DNA from 3 places in the Streptomyces sp. NPDC051913 genome. Region 3 is predicted to be linked to each of the others. Evidence: riboswitches for the same ligand, from Rfam matches in the RefSeq annotation. Region 3 holds a riboswitch; each other region holds the start of a gene.
What was found. A riboswitch is a leader RNA that binds a small molecule or an ion and turns the genes downstream of it on or off. The one in region 3 is predicted to bind cobalamin.
Positions count from the first base shown of each region.

Region 1: linked by a shared signal. The riboswitch ahead of ACIHIX_RS01165 (ribonucleoside-diphosphate reductase subunit alpha) and the one ahead of metE (5-methyltetrahydropteroyltriglutamate--homocysteine S-methyltransferase) in region 3 are both predicted to bind cobalamin.
Region 2: linked by a shared signal. The riboswitch ahead of ACIHIX_RS14465 (CbtB-domain containing protein) and the one ahead of metE (5-methyltetrahydropteroyltriglutamate--homocysteine S-methyltransferase) in region 3 are both predicted to bind cobalamin.

Region 1 covers NZ_JBIUCI010000001.1:255,917-260,243, reverse strand. Annotated here, with positions in the region: gene ACIHIX_RS01175 (hypothetical protein) at 1-28, shown strand, start outside; gene ACIHIX_RS01170 (ribonucleotide-diphosphate reductase subunit beta) at 102-1,115, opposite strand; gene ACIHIX_RS01165 (ribonucleoside-diphosphate reductase subunit alpha) at 1,115-3,481, opposite strand; cobalamin riboswitch at 3,605-3,765, opposite strand; gene ACIHIX_RS01160 (GNAT family N-acetyltransferase) at 3,788-4,291, opposite strand.
Region 2 covers NZ_JBIUCI010000004.1:414,532-418,858, forward strand. Annotated here, with positions in the region: gene ACIHIX_RS14445 (carboxylesterase/lipase family protein) at 1-283, shown strand, start outside; gene ACIHIX_RS14450 (DUF6479 family protein) at 326-691, opposite strand; gene ACIHIX_RS14455 (ferredoxin) at 795-1,169, shown strand; gene ACIHIX_RS14460 (histidine phosphatase family protein) at 1,185-1,748, opposite strand; cobalamin riboswitch at 1,843-1,995, shown strand; gene ACIHIX_RS14465 (CbtB-domain containing protein) at 2,033-2,254, shown strand; gene ACIHIX_RS14470 (CbtA family protein) at 2,280-3,044, shown strand; gene ACIHIX_RS14475 (acyl-CoA dehydrogenase family protein) at 3,182-4,327, shown strand, end outside.
Region 3 covers NZ_JBIUCI010000008.1:323,300-327,626, forward strand. Annotated here, with positions in the region: gene ACIHIX_RS25730 (heavy metal translocating P-type ATPase) at 1-537, opposite strand, end outside; gene ACIHIX_RS25735 (hypothetical protein) at 537-806, opposite strand; cobalamin riboswitch at 1,621-1,848, shown strand; gene metE (5-methyltetrahydropteroyltriglutamate--homocysteine S-methyltransferase) at 2,005-4,323, shown strand.

The sequences.
Region 1 (4,327 bases), on a different contig from region 3:
CACCGCCACGGTGACCCACCGCTCCTGAACCCCCTGGCACGCGACGGATCCCTCCTCGCCGCACGACGTACCGGCGGCGAGAAGGGATCCGTCGCGTCGGGCTAGAAGTCCTCGTCCAGGTCGACCGTGCCCTCCACGGCCACCTGGTACGCGGACGGGCGGCGCTCGAAGAAGTTCGTCAGTTCCTGGACGCCCTGGAGTTCCATGAAGGAGAAGGGGTTCTCCGAGCCGTACACCGGGGCGAAGCCCAGGCGGGTGAGGCGCTGGTCGGCGACGCACTCCAGGTACTGACGCATCGAGGCGGTGTTCATGCCCGGCAGACCGTCACCGCACAGGTCGCGGCCGAACTGGAGCTCCGCCTCGACCGCCTCCCGCATCATGTCCGTGACCTGCTGCTGGAGCTGCTCGTCGAAGAGCTCCGGCTCCTCCTTGCGGACGGTGTCGACCACCTCGAACGCGAAGCTCATGTGCATGGTCTCGTCGCGGAACACCCAGTTGGTGCCGGTGGCGAGACCGTGCAGCAGACCCCGGCTGCGGAACCAGTAGACGTACGCGAAGGCACCGTAGAAGAACAGGCCCTCGATGCACGCGGCGAAGCAGATGAGGTTGAGCAGGAAGCGGCGGCGGTCGGCCTTGGACTCCAGGCGCTCCAGCTTCTCGACCTCGTTGATCCACTTGAAGCAGAACTCCGCCTTCTCGCGGATCGACGGGATGTTCTCCACCGCCGCGAAGGCCGCCGTCCGGTCCTCCGGGTCGGGGAGGTAGGTGTCGAGGAGCGTCAGGTAGAACTGGACGTGGACTGCCTCCTCGAACAGCTGGCGCGACAGGTACAGGCGCGCCTCGGGGGAGTTGATGTGCTTGTAGAGCGTCAGCACCAGGTTGTTGGCCACGATCGAGTCGCCCGTCGCGAAGAACGCGACCAGGCGGCCGATCAGGTGCTGCTCCTCCGGCGTCAGCTTGGCCAGGTCGGCGACGTCCGAGTGGAGGTCGACCTCCTCGACGGTCCAGGTGTTCTTGATGGCGTCCCGGTAGCGCTCGTAGAAGTCCGGGTAGCGCATGGGACGCAGAGTCAGCTCGAAGCCCGGGTCGAGCAGGTTCTTCTGGGTGGAGCTCATTACTGGCAGGCCTCGCAGGACTCGGGGTTCTCAAGGGAGCAGGCGATCGCATCGGGGTCAGCGGCCTGCTGTACGGGGACAGTTGCCTGTGCGGCGCGGGCGATCCTCGTCGCCGGGCGCGAACGCAGGTAGTACGTCGTCTTCAGGCCCTGCTTCCAGGCGTACGCGTACATCGAGGAGAGCTTGCCGATGGTCGGCGTCTCCAGGAACAGGTTCAGCGACTGGGACTGGTCCAGGAACGGGGTGCGCGCGGCGGCCATGTCGATGAGGCCGCGCTGCGGGATCTCCCAGGCCGTGCGGTACAGGTCGCGGACGTCCTGCGGGACCCAGGTGAAGCCCTGCACCGAGCCGTTGGACTCGCGCAGCGCCTCCCGGGTCTGTGCGTCCCAGACGCCGAGCTTCTTCAGCTCGGCCACCAGATAGGAGTTGACCTGGAGGAACTCGCCGGACAGCGTCTCGCGCTTGAAGAGGTTCGAGACCTGCGGCTCGATGCACTCGTACACGCCCGCGATCGAGGCGATCGTGGCGGTGGGCGCGATGGCGAGGAGCAGGGAGTTGCGCAGGCCCGTGGTGGCCATCCGCTCGCGCAGCGCCGCCCAGCGCTCCGGCCAGGTCAGCTCGACGCCGTAGTGGTCGGGGTGCAGGACGCCCTGGGCGGTACGGGTCTTCTCCCATGCCGGGAGCGGTCCGTTGCGCTCGGCGAGGTCGGTGGAGGCCTCGTACGCGGCGAGCATGATGCGCTCGGCGATGCGTGTGGAGAGAGCCTTGGCCTCCGGCGAGTCGAAGGGCAGCCGCAGCTTGAAGAAGACGTCCTGGAGGCCCATCGCGCCCAGGCCCACCGGGCGCCACTTCGCGTTCGACCGGCCGGCCTGCTCGGTCGGGTAGAAGTTGATGTCCACCACGCGGTCGAGGAAGGTGACGGCGGTACGGACGGTCTCGTCGAGCCGCTCCCAGTCGAGGTCGCCGGTCCTCTGGTCGACGAACGCGCCCAGGTTCACCGAGCCCAGGTTGCAGACCGCCGTCTCCCCGTCGTCCGTGACCTCCAGGATCTCCGTGCAGAGGTTGGAGGAGTGGACCACGCTGCCGGGCAGCGCCGTCTGGTTGGCGGTGCGGTTGGCGGCGTCCTTGAAGGTCATCCAGCCGTTGCCGGTCTGCGCCAGGGTGCGCATCATGCGGCCGTAGAGGTCACGGGCCGGGATGGTCTTCTTGGCGAGCCCCGCCGCCTCCGCCTTGCGGTACGCGGCGTCGAACTCCTCGCCCCACAGGTCGACCAGCTCGGGCACGTCGGCCGGGGAGAACAGCGACCACTCGGCGTCGGCGTTCACGCGGCGCATGAACTCGTCCGGGATCCAGTGCGCGAGGTTCAGGTTGTGCGTACGCCGGGCGTCCTCACCGGTGTTGTCGCGCAGCTCCAGGAACTCCTCGATGTCGGAGTGCCAGGTCTCCAGGTACACCGCGGCCGCACCCTTGCGCCGACCGCCCTGGTTCACCGCGGCGACGCTCGCGTCCAGCGTCTTCAGGAACGGCACGATGCCGTTGGAGTGCCCGTTGGTGCCCCGGATGAGGGAGCCGCGGGAACGAATCCTGCTGTACGACAGCCCGATGCCACCGGCGTGCTTCGACAGCCGTGCCACCTGGTGGTAGCGGTCGTAGATGGAGTCCAGCTCGTCCAGCGGGGAGTCGAGGAGGTAGCAGGACGACATCTGGGGGTGCCGGGTGCCGGAGTTGAAGAGCGTGGGGGAGGACGGCAGGTAGTCGAGGCGGCTCATGAGCCCGTAGAGCGCGGCGACTTCGTCCAGGGCGCGGGTCGTGTCGTCCTCGGCGAGGCCGGAGGCGACGCGCAGCATGAAGTGCTGGGGCGTCTCGATGACCTGGCGGGTGATCGGGTGCCGCAGGAGGTAGCGGCTGTGCAGGGTGCGGAGCCCGAAGTAGCCGAAGCGGTCGTCGCCGGCCGGGTCGATCAGCGCGTCGAGCCGCGCCGCGTGGACCCGTACGAACTCCGCCGTGCGGTCGGCGATCAGGCCCTCGCGGTGGCCGACCTCGACCGACTCGGTGAAGGACGTGACGCCCTGGGAGGCGGCCTCGGCGGCGATGCTGATGGTCAGCAGCCGGGCGGCCAGCCGGGAGTAGGCGGGGTCCTCGGAGATGAGACCGGCGGCGGCCTCCGTCGCCAGCTCGCGCAGCTCCGCGCCGCCATCGGAGTCCGCCCGGCCGGAGCGGCCGCGCAGCGCGGCGGCGGCGACCCGTCCGGGGTCGGCGTCGGGCAGGTCGGCGGTCAGCTCGGTCAGGGTCCGCAACAGGGCGGTACCGGCACCGTCGTTCTCCGCCTGGACCGCTGAAGCCGGATCGGCTGGCGCGATGGTCACTGGGGGGCTCTCCCTCGCTCGGCACGGGGCCTGGCGGAGAGCAGGGGGCAGCACGAGCGCACACGGCGTCGCGTCCACCGGCCCACTCCACGAGGCCCGGACGTCATGGCACCCGGGCCACGGCGGCCTGGGCACGCTGTCGGCAGGTCCTCGGACTGACTCCCGTACACGCACAAGACATGCACAAGTACACCGTTGCGGGACAGTTCCGGATTCGCACCGGATTCCCCTGCGGCGACAGCGAGCATGAGCATACATCTTGTGCCGGGTTCGGGTGGCACCCCTAGATGTTGTGTCGCGGCGACTTCAGAGCGTCAACTCATAGGTGAGAAGCGTGAACTCCGCACCCGGGATCGGCTGCCAGTCGCGCTCGGGTGCGCGGACGAAGCCGAGGCGTTCGTAGATGCGGTGGGCGGCGTACATGATCTCCTGGGTCGACAGCACGATGCCCGTGCAGCCGTCCGCCGCCCTCGCCCGGTCGACGCAGGCGCGGACGAGGGCCTCGCCGGCCCCTCTGCCACGCGCCGCGCGGCCGACGGCGAGCATGCGGATCACGGCCTCGTCGGGCCGGGCGTGCTCGGCCATGGCACCGCCGGCGGCGACGTAGGTGACGGTGCCGACGGGCTCGCCGCCCAGGGTGGCCACGAGTACCTCGGCGGAGGCGGCCCGCTTGGCGACGTCTCTCAACTCGCCCAGATACCAGTCGCTCTCACCGAAGGCCAGGAGGTCGTCCAGGAGATAGGCCTGGGCCGTGATCTCGCCGATGGTGTCGTATTCGCCGGGTTCCGCTGCCCGGATCTCGATGTCCATGGGAGCGAGTGTGCCCGACCTGCACGACAACGGGCC
Region 2 (4,327 bases), on a different contig from region 3:
CCTTGACGTACCCCTGGTCTTCGGGCCGCAAGGGGGTGGGCTCGGCAGCATGCTCATCGGCCCCGAGCCCACCCCCGACATCGAGCGGCTCTCCGCGCACGTCCGCTCCGCCTGGACGGCGTTCGCCGCCACCGGCGACCCCGGCTGGCCCGCGTACGACTCAGAGGCCCGGCTCGTCCGACTCCTCGACACCGAGCCGACGGTGACCACCTACCCGGAGGAGGCCTCACGGCGGCTGTGGGAGCGGCACGTCTTCGAGGCGCTGCCCCTGCTCGCCGGCTGACAGGTCCCTGGGTGCGCTCGAAGGAGAGCGGCGGGGCTCGGGTCAGCGACCGCCCGGCCCCCCGCTGCCGAACGATCCGCTGCTGCCGTCGCTCCAGCGGCGCCGGTCCTTCTCGGGACCGGTCCGGGTGCTGCTGTTGCCGAAGGCGGGCATCTCGTGCGGCGTCAGGCGCTGGTCGCTGCGGGGCACCTCGTCGGGCTCCCTGTTCTCCATGACCTCGCGGACGGGCCCGCCCTCGGGCAGCCTCGGCTGCTCCTCGGGGCTCGGGGGCGGCGGTTCCTGGCGACGGATGCGTGCGCCCAGCCAGAACGCGCCGAGCAACAGGGCGACCACGACCAGACCCGCCACGATCAGCCCGACGCCCAGGGCGCCGCGACCCGCGGCCATCTCCATCCATGCGATGTTCATGGCCCCGCGAGTACCCCCGCCGGCGTGCGTGAACCCGCCCCCGCGACCGGCGCGACCTCCGGCGAGGGGGTTTGACGCGAGCCGCGGCGGCTACCCGCGCGGTGTGACAGCGACGACATCCCAACAGGAGCTCATCCGGTTCCTGGAGGACCGTTTCGCGTGTGCGCAGGCGTGCACCGATTGCGCCCGGGCATGTGCGGTGCGTGCCAGCCTCGTGGATCCGGACGGGACCGAGCAGCAGGAACTCGTACGACGCAAGGGCATCATGTGCGCGGAGGTGTGCGACGCGACGTGCCGGGTGCTGTCCGAGCAGAACCGGCTGGACGAGAGCGGTATCCGCGTCCAGCTCGAGTGGTGCCGGACGGTCTGCCTGGAGAGCGCCCACGCCTTCGACACCCAGCCGGGCGCGGAGGAGGCCGCCAAGGCCTGCCGGACCTGCGCCCAGGCCTGCACGGACTTCATGGACACGCTGCACTGAGGTGCGGCGCACCTCTCACAGAGGTCGTCCCATCCGTACGTTCCAGCGGCCCGCCCTGCCGCTGAGCTCGACGGCGGTGAGCGGTGCGACGTCCGTGCGCCAGAACGACGACCTCGGCGCTCCCAGCGCGTGGACGAGCGCGGCGCGGACGATCTCGGGTTCGGCCACCGCGATCGTCCGGCCCGGTTCCGCGGCGAGCGGGTCCAGCCACGCCCCGACCCGTTCGCACAGCGCGTGCACCGACTCCCCGCCGTGCGGCGCCGCTTCCACGTCGGCCAGCCAGCGGGCCAGCGCCTCCGGCTCGGCGGCGCCCACCTCGGCCAGCGTCGCGCCGCGCCAGCGTCCGGTGTCGAGTGCGGCCAACTCCGGTGTGTCCAGGGCGTCGAGGCCGAGTGCGCCGGCCGTCTCCCGGCAGCGCACGGTGGGGGAGACGCAGACCTGACGGGCCGTGGGGAGCGTGCCCGCGGCGGCCTTCGCGAGCCGCAGTCCGGAGTCGTCCAGCGGGCCGCCGTCGTCGAAGCGGGCCTCCCGCAGAGCCGCGCTGATCGCGGGTGAGATCAACATCACTCGGCTGGTCATCGGTCCATTCCCCCGCCCAACATCCCTTCCGTACCGCGTAATTGACATGGCCACAGCGCTTCAGGGGCGCTCGTGGCCGAACCGTGCGCTCTTGGCCGCACCTCTCGCACGCGGTACCTTCTCGTCGATATCGACGACGGTTCGGTGGAAGCCGGTGGGATTCCGGCACGGTCGCGCCACTGTATGCCGGGCACACCCCCAGGGGTGGGCCGGGGGAGTCAGACCCGCCCCGTCGTCCTGTGCACCACCGAGACGGGACGCGAGTTCCCCCAGGAGGTCCTGCCATGGCGCAGACCGTCGCTCAGCCGACAACCAGCTCCACCGCCGTACCCGCAAAGCTGCCGATCGGCGCCATCGTCCCCTGGGCGGTCTTCTTCGGCGTCCTGATGCTGGTCCTGCTCTACTTCGTCGGCGCCGAACAGGGCGCCACCTCCCTGCTGTCCGGCGAGGGAGTCCACGAGTGGGTGCACGACGCCCGCCATCTGCTCGGCTTCCCGTGCCACTGACGGCGGCGAGGAAGCGTATCCGCGCATGAACTCCGCAACTGTCAGAAATCTCCTGGTCCGCGGCATGCTCGCGGGCCTCGTCGCGGGCCTGGCCGCGCTCGTCGTCGCGTACTTCCTCGGGGAGCCGCGCGTCGATCAGGCCATCGCCTTCGAGGAGAGCCACGCCCACGAGCACGGCGGCGAGGAACTCTTCAGCCGTACGCTCCAGTCCACCGCGGGCCTGTCCACCGGTGTCCTCGTCTACGGGGTCGCCTTCGGCGGCATCGCGGCGCTCGCGTACTGCTTCGCGCTCGGCCGGATCGGCCGCTTCGGGCCGCGCGCCAGCGCGCTGCTCCTGGCGGTCGCCGGACTGGTCGCGGTGTACGTCGTGCCGTTCCTCAAGTACCCGGCCAACCCGCCGGCCGTCGGTGACCCCGACACGCTCAACCAGCGGACCGCGCTGTTCTTCCTGATGATCGTCCTCAGCGTGCTGCTGACGGTGGGGACCGTCATCCTGGGCAAGCGTCTCGCACCCCGCCTCGGCAACTGGAACGCCACCCTCGCCGCGGGCGCGTTCTTCGTCCTCGTCGTCGGTCTGGCCTACGCGTTCCTGCCGTCGTTCAACGAGGTGCCGGAGCATTTCCCGGCCGCCCTGTTGTGGCAGTACCGGCTCGCGGCACTCGCCGTGCAGGTGACCCTGTGGACCGCCTTCGGGCTGGTCTTCGGGCTGCTGGCGGAGCGGCAGCTCGCGCCGAAGCCGGCCGAGCGGTCGGCGGGTGCCGGCAGTCAGCCGACTCCCGTCGCCCACTGAGCAGTTCAGCACCGAACGGGCCCCCGCCACGCGGGGGCCTTTTCGTATGCCTCGGTACCGTCTCGCCATTCCCTATTTCTGGAACACGTTCTACCGTGTGCGCCGACAGGACCGGTTCCGGGGAGCCTGGAGGCGCCGTGCATCTCGCATACACACCCGAGCAGCAGCGGCTGCGCACCGAACTGCGCGCTTACTTCGCCGAGTTGGTGCCGACCGACGCCAACGCCCGGCACGGCGACCGGCGGGAGCAGAAGCGCTTCTACCGCGAGACCGTCCGCCGCCTCGGCGCCGACCGCTGGCTGGGCGTGGGCTGGCCGAAGGAGTACGGCGGCCGTGGCCTGACCGCGATGGAGCAGTTCATCTTCTTCGACGAGGCCGCCCAGGCCGGCGTACCGCTGCCGCTGATGGCGCTGAACACCGTAGGGCCGACGATCATGCAGTACGGCACCGACGAGCAGAAGGCCTACTTCCTCCCCGGAATCCTCTCCGGCGAGCTCGACTTCGCGATCGGCTACAGCGAGCCCGACGCCGGCACCGACCTCGCCTCCCTGAAGACGCGCGCGGTACGCGAAGGGGACGAGTACGTCGTCAACGGGCAGAAGATCTGGACCACCAACGGCGACACCGCCGACTGGGTCTGGCTCGCCACCCGCACCGACCCCGACGCCCCGCCGCACAAGGGCATCACCATGCTCCTCGTGCCGACCACCGACCCCGGCTACTCCTGCACCGTCATCAACACCCTCGCCGGCCACGACACCACCGCCAGCTACTACGAGGACATCCGTGTCCCCGTCGCCCGCCGCGTCGGCGCCGAGGACCAGGGCTGGCGGCTGATCACCAACCAGCTCAACCACGAGCGCGTCACCCTCGCCGCCCACGGCACCATGGCCATCCGCGCCCTGCACGACGTCCAGCGCTGGGCCATGGAGACCAAGCTCGCCGACGGCCGCCGCGTCGTCGACCTGCCCTGGGTGCGCCGCCGACTCGCCCAGACCCATGTGAGGCTCGACGCGATGAAGCTGCTCAACTGGCAGATGGTCCACGCCGTGCAGAACGGCACGCTCACCCCCCAGGACGCCTCCGCGGTCAAGGTCTACGGCTCCGAGGCCCGCCGGGACGCCTACGCCTGGCTCATGGAGGTGGTCGCGGCCGCCGGCGCCCTGAAGGAGGGCTCCGCGGGCTCCGTGCTCCACGGCGAGCTGGAGCGCGGCTACCGCTCCGCGGTCATCTTCACCTTCGGCGGCGGCAACAACGAGATCCAGCGGGAGATCATCTCGTGG
Region 3 (4,327 bases):
CAACGCGTACACCGACCAGGCGAACGACGCCAGGACTCCGAGCGAGACCAGGGTGTCCATGGTGGCCGTGGAGTGCCTCAGCCCCCGCAGCGCCCTGATGTGGAACGGCCAGGCACTCCACACCGCCACCGGGGCGGCCAGGGCGAAGCAGAGCCACTGCCAGTCGCGGAACTGAAGCGTCGGCACCATCGACAGCACCAGAACCGGCACCGCCAGCAGCACGGTGACCAGGAGCCGTTCGCGCTCACGACGAGCCTCGTCGCTCCCGGCCTCGTCCGTCTCCTGGCTGTCACCGTCATCCTCGCTCACGGGCAGTGCGGCCAGGTAGCCGGCCTGCTCGACCGCGGTGACGAGATCCGCCGGGACCATCTCGGCGGGATGGCGGACCCGCGCGAGCCCTGTGGCCAGGTTGACCGTGGCCGTGACGCCCTCAAGCTTGCCGAGCTTCTTCTCCACCCGGCGGACACAGGCCGCGCAGGTCATACCGCCCACGGTGATGTCTGTGACGACCGGACCCGACGCCGGTTCGGTCACCATCACTCATCGCCCCCGTGACTCATCCCGGGCATCTCCCCCATGTCTCCGTCCGTCCCCGACGTCTCGTCCGCGCCTGCGCCGCTCTCGCCGCTGCCGCCGTTCTCCCCAGTGCCGTGCATGCCGGGCGCCACGGGGCCGACCGCGGATCCGACGGCGTAGGACACCGTGAACACCAGGACGAGCAGGAGCAGGAAGCCAACGAGCGCGGGAGGTGGCACCCATCTGCGAGCGGTCGCGTCGGCGGCGCGGGATTGCGGATCGTCGGCCATGCCCGACCTTTCGTGGTCGCATTGAACCGTCTTGTGAATGACGGGAGTTGTAGCCGTACCCTCCAGTAGTCGAGTCGCGGGGAGGTCGAGTTCCGAGGGGCCGCCGTGACCTACGTCACCCCGAGGCGACACCTCGGTCAGAAGGGCGCGAACAGATGAGCAGCCGGACGGCCTGCGCAACCACGACGACGGTCGCGGTCATCAGTGACGTCACCACGGGCAACCTGCGTCGCAGCAGGTGGCCGTCCACTCCGAGCCCGGCCGCCGCGTCGTCGCCGATCACCGGCGCGTCGCGGGCCGTCCCTGGCTGAACAGCCGGATGACGCGAGGGCGAGCGCGATTGTCGGCAGGCACAGGTCGGACCGGACGGCTCCCGCGAGGCTGCCCCTGATGCCGTCGAGCCGGCTCGGTAAGCTGCCCGCTGCGCTGGGCGATGGGGAGGAGCGCGTGCAGCCCGACCCCGATGGCGCTCGAACCGGCACCGACCACGGCGGCCGCCAAAACGCGCGGCAGCCGCAGATCCCGGCCGATCTGGTCCTGGAGCGGATCCAGACCGCCGGTGTCCCCCATGAGGTGACGCACGATCACCTGCCATACGCCACGTGCGGGCCCGTGAGGCGGCCGTCGCCCGCACAGCGCGTGCACGTTGGCGCGGTCCGTGCGACGCGGAGACCACGCGGGCGCGGTGCGGGCCGACTTCCACAGCGAGGAGAGGTGTCTCCTCGTACGGTCTCGGTCCGCCTGCACGATCTCAAGTGTGCTGCGTCACCCTCCGGATCCTGGACGACTCCGGCGCTTGCCCACGGACACCCCGTACGCTGGCCGTGCAGCTGGTTCACCCCGTCCGCCAGACGGGGTGTCGCAAGAGGGAACCCGGTGGGAATCCGGGACTGCCCCGCAGCGGTGAGCGGGAACGACCGCCGTCATACGCACTGGACCCGAAGTACCGGGCCTGGGAAGCGACGGCCAGTAGGTGTCCTCACATTCGTGTGTGAGGACGTGCTCGCGAGTCCGAAGACCTGCCAACTGCCCGTGTGCGAACCCATTCGCGCGCGGACATCTCGGTGACCTCGTGGGCGGGTCGGCGTGCACACCGAACGGACGGCCGTGACCGGTCGCAGGCGTCCGGTGCGTGACCCCTTCGCGCTCTCGTCCCGTTGCCGGGATCTCAGGGATTCATCTCGCGAAGGAGATCTCCGTGACCACCAAGTCCGCTTCCGCGGCAGCACGGGCCACCGTGTACGGCTACCCCCGCCAGGGCCAGGGCCGGGAACTGAAGAAGGCGATCGAGGGCTACTGGACGGGGCACGTCACCGCCGACGCCCTCCGTGCCACCGCCGCCGATCTGCGCGCCGCCAACTGGCGCCAGCTCGCCGAGGCCGGCATCGACGAGGTGCCCACCGGCGATTTCTCGTTCTACGACCACGTCCTGGACACCACCGTCATGGTCGGGGCGGTCCCGACCCGCCACCGCGACGCCTTCGACAAGGACTCCCTGGACGGCTACTTCGCCATGGCACGCGGCACCCAGCACGTGGCACCGCTGGAGATGACCAAGTGGTTCGACACCAACTACCACTATTTGGTACCGGAGTTGGGTCCGGACACGGCCTTCACCGCGAACTCCGCCAAGCAGGTCACGGAACTGAAGGAGGCTGTGGCCCTCGGCCTGGCCGCCCGCCCCGTCCTGGTCGGCCCCGTCACCTACCTCCTCCTGGCCAAGCCAGCACCCGGCGTGCCCGCCGACTTCGAGCCGCTCACCCTGCTGGACCGGCTGCTGCCGGTGTATGCCGAGGTCCTCGCCGACCTGCGCGCGGCCGGCGCCGAGTGGGTGCAGCTCGACGAGCCTGCCCTCGTGCAGGACCGTACCCCCGCCGAACTGAACGCCGCTGACCGCACCTACCGGAACCTGGGCGCGCTCGCCGACCGGCCGAAGCTGCTGGTCGCCTCCTACTTCGACCGGCTCGGCGACGCTCTGCCGGTGCTGGCCAAGGCCCCGGTCGAGGGCCTCGCCCTGGACTTCACCGAGGCGGCCGCCGCCAACCTAGACGCCCTGGCAGCCGTGGGCGGGCTGCCCGGCAAGCGCCTGGTCGCGGGCGTCGTCAACGGCCGCAACGTCTGGATCAACGACCTGTCGAAGTCCCTGTCCACGCTGGGCACCCTCCTTGGCCTCGCCGACCAGGTCGACGTCTCCGCCTCGTGCTCCCTCCTCCACGTGCCTCTCGACACGCAGGTCGAGCGCGACATCGAGCCGCAGATCCTGCGCTGGCTGGCCTTCGCCCGGCAGAAGACGCCCGAGATCGCCGTCTTGGCCAAGGGCCTCACCCAGGGCACCGACAGCATCACGGCCGTGCTGGCCGCCAACCGCGCCGACCTCGCGTCCCGAGCTCACTCTCCCCTCACCAGCGACCCCGCCGTCCGCACCCGAGCCGAAGCCGTCACCGACGCCGACACCCGCCGCACCCAGCCGTACACCGAACGCGCCGCCGCCCAACGCGCCCACCTGGGACTGCCGTTGCTGCCCACGACGACCATCGGGTCGTTCCCGCAGACAGCCGAACTGCGCGTCGCCCGTGCGGACCTGAGGGCCCGAAGGATCGACGTCACCACCTACGAGGAGCGGATCGAGGCGGAGGTCCAGGAGGTGATCGCCTTCCAGGAGAAGGCCGGCCTCGACGTCCTCGTGCACGGCGAACCCGAACGCAACGACATGGTCCAGTACTTCGCCGAGCAGCTGACGGGGTACCTCGCCACCCAGCACGGCTGGGTCCAGTCCTACGGCACCCGGTACGCCCGCCCACCGATCCTGGCCGGTGACATCTCCCGCCACGAACCGATGACCGTGCGCTGGACGACGTACGCCCAGTCCCTCACCTCACGGCCGGTCAAGGGCATGCTCACGGGGCCTGTCACCATGCTCGCCTGGTCCTTCGTCCGCGACGACCAGCCCCTCGGCGACACCGCCCGCCAGGTCGCCCTCGCCCTGCGCGACGAGGTGGGCGACCTTGAGGCCGCGGGAACCTCGGTCATCCAGGTCGACGAGCCCGCACTGCGAGAGACCCTGCCGCTACGGGCCGCCGACCACGCCGCCTACCTCGCGTGGGCGACGGAGTCGTTCCGGCTGACCACCGCCGGCGTACGCCCGGACACACAGATCCACACCCACATGTGCTACGCCGAATTCGGCGACATCGTCCAGGCCATCGACGATCTCGACGCCGACGTCATCAGCCTGGAGGCCGCCCGCTCCCACATGCAGGTCGCCCGCGAACTCGCCGCTCACGGCTACCCCCGGGAGGCCGGGCCGGGGGTCTACGACATCCACTCCCCACGCGTCCCGAGCACGGCGGAGACGGCCGCCTTGCTGCGGAGGGGACTTGAGGCGATCCCCGCCGAGCGCCTGTGGGTCAACCCCGACTGCGGCCTGAAGACCCGCGGTTGGCCCGAGACCCGCGCCTCCCTGGAGAACCTCGTCACGGCGGCCCGCACGGTCCGCAGCGAGCTGCCCGGATTCTGACACC